2 regions of the Turicibacter sp. St.80E1 genome follow, and region 2 is predicted to be linked to the other one. Evidence: a T-box and tRNA genes for the amino acid it is inferred to sense, from the RefSeq annotation. Region 2 holds a T-box; the other holds one or more tRNA genes.
The links. A T-box is a leader RNA that pairs with one kind of tRNA and senses whether it is charged. The one in region 2 lies ahead of alaS (alanine--tRNA ligase), so its partner is inferred to be a tRNA-Ala.
Positions count from the first base shown of each region.

Region 1 (2,201 bases), 1.1 Mb from region 2:
TCGAGGCTAGCCCTAAAGCTATTTCGGAGAGAACCAGCTATATCCGTGTTCGATTGGAATTTCACCCCTAGCCACAAGTCATCCAAGCACTTTTCAACGTGCCCTGGTTCGGCCCTCCAGTCAGTGTTACCTGACCTTCAGCCTGCTCATGGCTAGCTCACACGGTTTCGGGTCTACAACATCGTACTCCTCGCCCTATTCAGACTCGCTTTCGCTTCGGCTCCGTCTCTTCAACTTAACCTTGCACGATATCGTAACTCGCCGGTTCATTCTACAAAAGGCACGCCATCACCCTTTAACGGGCTCTGACTAGTTGTAGGCACACGGTTTCAGGTTCTCTTTCACTCCCCTTCCGGGGTTCTTTTCACCTTTCCCTCACGGTACTGGTTCACTATCGGTCACTAGGTAGTATTTAGCCTTACGAGATGGTCCTCGTTGCTTCCGACGGGATTTCTCGTGTCCCGCCGTACTCAGGATCCCTTCCCTGCTTCACACAATTTCACCTACGGGACTCTCACCCCCTCCGGTTGGCCTTCCCAGACCATTCGGCTATCATGTTCAGTCATTTCTGAAGGTCCTTCTACCCCGGATTACTCCGGTTTGGGCTCCTCCCTGTTCGCTCGCCGCTACTTGGGGAATCGATGTTTCTTTCTTTTCCTCCAGGTACTTAGATGTTTCAGTTCCCTGGGTCTGTCTCCTCTATGGCTATTGATTCACCATACGGTGCTAGCGTATGACCACTAGCGGGTTTCCCCATTCGGATATCCCCGGCTCTTTGCTTACTTACAGCTCCCCGAGGCGTTTCGCCGTTTGTCGCGTCCTTCTTCGACTCCTAGTGCCTAGGCATCCTCCGTGCGCCCTTTATTACTTAACTTTTCTTCTTCAGAAGATATCTAGTTTTCAAAGATCAATTCTTTTTGGTGGAGACTAGGGGGATCGAACCCCTGACCTCCTGCGTGCAAGGCAGGCGCTCTCCCAGCTGAGCTAAGTCCCCATTCTCTTTTTCTTTTTTATGGTGGGCCTAAATGGACTCGAACCATCGACCTCACGCTTATCAGGCGTGCGCTCTAACCAGCTGAGCTATAGGCCCATTCCACCTTAGGAAAATTGAAATTCTCCCAAAACTAAACAGAACGTCTCTTTCTCCATAGAAAGGAGGTGATCCATCCCCACCTTCCGGTAGGGATACCTTGTTACGACTTCACCCCAATCATCTACCCCACCTTAGGCAGCTCCCTCCTTGCGGTTAGGCCACTGACTTCGGGTGTTGTAAACTCTCGTGGTGTGACGGGCGGTGTGTACAAGACCCGGGAACGTATTCACCGCGACATTCTGATTCGCGATTACTAGCGATTCCAACTTCATGTAGGCGAGTTGCAGCCTACAATCCGAACTGAGATTGGCTTTATGAGGTTTGCTCCACGTCACCGCTTCGCTTCTCTTTGTACCAACCATTGTAGCACGTGTGTAGCCCAGGTCATAAGGGGCATGATGATTTGACGTCATCCCCACCTTCCTCCAGTTTGTCACTGGCAGTCTCGTTAGAGTCCCCATCTTACTGCTGGCAACTAACGACAGGGGTTGCGCTCGTTGCGGGACTTAACCCAACATCTCACGACACGAGCTGACGACAACCATGCACCACCTGTATCCATTGTCCCCGAAGGAAACCCTCTATCTCTAGAGGCATCAATGGTATGTCAAGACCTGGTAAGGTTCTTCGCGTTGCTTCGAATTAAACCACATGCTCCACCGCTTGTGCGGGTCCCCGTCAATTCCTTTGAGTTTCAGTCTTGCGACCGTACTCCCCAGGCGGAGTGCTTAATGCGTTAACTTCAGCACTGAGGTTCGACCCCCAACACTTAGCACTCATCGTTTACGGCGTGGACTACCAGGGTATCTAATCCTGTTTGCTCCCCACGCTTTCGCGCCTCAGTGTCAGTTGCAGACCAGGAAGCCGCCTTCGCCACTGGTGTTCCTCCATATCTCTACGCATTTCACCGCTACACATGGAATTCCACTTCCCTCTTCTGCACTCAAGTCAACCAGTTTCCAATGACCCTCCACGGTTAAGCCGTGGGCTTTCACATCAGACTTAATTAACCACCTGCGCGCTCTTTACGCCCAATAATTCCGGATAACGCTTGCCACCTACGTATTACCGCGGCTGCTGGCACGTAGTTAGCCGTGGCTTTCTCATA
Region 1 is NZ_AP039386.1:2,353,233-2,355,433, forward strand. It holds rRNA gene AC6I0I_RS11400 (23S ribosomal RNA) at 1-874, opposite strand, end outside; tRNA gene AC6I0I_RS11405 (tRNA-Ala) at 919-994, opposite strand; tRNA gene AC6I0I_RS11410 (tRNA-Ile) at 1,014-1,090, opposite strand; rRNA gene AC6I0I_RS11415 (16S ribosomal RNA) at 1,152-2,201, opposite strand, start outside.
Region 1: it encodes a tRNA-Ala, which carries the amino acid that the T-box ahead of alaS (alanine--tRNA ligase) is inferred to sense. The anticodon was not compared.

Region 2 (2,201 bases):
CCGCTACAACAGGGACTAACTCATACATAAACGCACGATCAATTCCTAAATTTTTACCATAACGAACAGCGCGGCGAAGTAAACGACGTAAGACGTAACCTCTTCCTTCGTTTGAGAGTAACGCCCCATCAGCCACCGCAAATGTTACGGTTCTTACATGATCGGCAATAACTTTAAAAGCAACAGCCGTTTCATTCGTGTATTTCACACCTGAAATTTGTTCTGTTTTTTTGATAATTGGCATAAATAAATCGGTATCGAAATTAGTTTCTACCCCTTGTAAGACGCAAGCCATACGTTCAAGCCCCATCCCGGTATCTATATTTTGATTCGGAAGCAACGGATACTCACTACGATCTAATCCTTCTTTAGAATTAAATTGTGAAAAAACAATATTCCAAATTTCAATGTAACGATCATTTTCAATATCTTCCTCCAATAAACGGAGTCCAATATTTTCTGGATCATATTTTGGACCACGATCAAAGAAAATCTCTGTATTAGGACCACATGGACCTTCTCCAATTTCCCAGAAATTATACTCTAATTTCACGATATGTTCTGGTTTAACTCCAAGTTTAATCCATAAATCATACGTTTCTTTGTCACTTGGATACACCGTTACATAAAGTAAATCCTTATCAAAACCAAACCATTCTGGAGAAGTTAATAATTCCCATCCCCAAGTAACAGCCTCCTCACGGAAATAATCACCGATTGAAAAATTTCCTAACATTTCAAAGAATGTATGGTGACGAGCTGTTTTTCCTACATTTTCAATATCATTTGTACGAATTGATTTCTGTGCATTTGTAATTCGTGGGTTGTTTGGAATTTCACGACCATCGAAATACTTCTTTAACGCTGCGACCCCACTATTAATCCATAGTAAAGTTGGATCATTTGCTGGAACTAATGATGCCCCTGGCTCGATCATATGCCCTTTAGATTTAAAGAAATTTAAATACATTGATCGAATTTCTGAACCTGTCATATATTTCATCGTTTATCACCTCTTAAAATGAGTATAAAAAAAGCCCTTATAAACTAAGGACGATGTGAACGCGGTACCACCTTATTTTTGTTTTTATCTAAAAAAACAACACTTAAAGGCGATAACGGTGCTAACCGATAGGTTTTACCTACACTCAAGAAGTAGCTTTCGAGTATTTTTCATTAGGGTTTATCTCAGCCTAGAAACCCCTCTCTGTGGAATTACAAATCTCTACTTTCTTCTATCAACATTTTGTTATTCGACTCTATTTTAACGATTTTACGTCAGAGTTTCAAGCTTTTTTTTATATTTCGTATATCTATCGATCAAAAAATTCTTCATTTAATTTAAAAGAGCCTCCCCTAAGGGAGGTTCTTTTAAAATGGCATCATATCATGAAGGTAATCTTGCCAACATCCAATATTTTTTCGGTATTTTTTCATCTGACGTTGAAATTGTTTTTTATAATGACATGGATCTTCTTGATATGCCACTGTTGCAATAAACACCACGATAAATAATAATAGTAAAACCGCTTTTTTCATACCATTCACCTCACTTCAACATGATAGTTTTAGTTTGGTTTATTTTTTATTTTTTATGTTAATATTCGCAAAAGAAAATTTATCCTACATCGTCCATAAAATCATACGGCGTGACTCCTTCAAGTTCCACCTCATCCAAATATTCAAATGGAATCTCATGCTCCTTAAAATAATCTTCAAATGGATTAGTAATTGGTGACTGTTCCTTTTGCATTTCAAAACGTAATTTTAACGTGGTTTGACGTTCATCGCCTTCATTTTTTACCCCTTTATCCAATGCTAAATACTCCCCAATAATAATGAGTGATTTTTTAGCCCGAGTGATGGCAGTATAAATTAATTTTTTTTGAAGCATGACATGATAAGCATGGGTCATTGGTAAAATGACAATCGGGTATTCCGAACCTTGAGACTTGTGAACAGAAACACAATAGGCATGAGTTAAATTTTGCAAATCGCCTTTTTTATAACTTACTTCTTTTGAATCAAAACAAGCAATCAGCTGATCTTCCTTTTCTTCATTTTCATTTTTATAAGAGATCCCGATAACTTCACCAACATCGCCATTCATGACCCCCGTTTCGGGTTGATTAGATAATTGTAATACTTTATCCCCAATCCGAAAAATACGTTGACCAAACGCCATTTCCCTTTTATTTGAA
Region 2 is NZ_AP039386.1:1,093,833-1,096,033, reverse strand. It holds gene alaS (alanine--tRNA ligase) at 1-1,003, opposite strand, end outside; T-box leader at 1,047-1,251, opposite strand; gene AC6I0I_RS05350 (hypothetical protein) at 1,372-1,539, opposite strand; gene recD2 (SF1B family DNA helicase RecD2) at 1,619-2,201, opposite strand, start outside.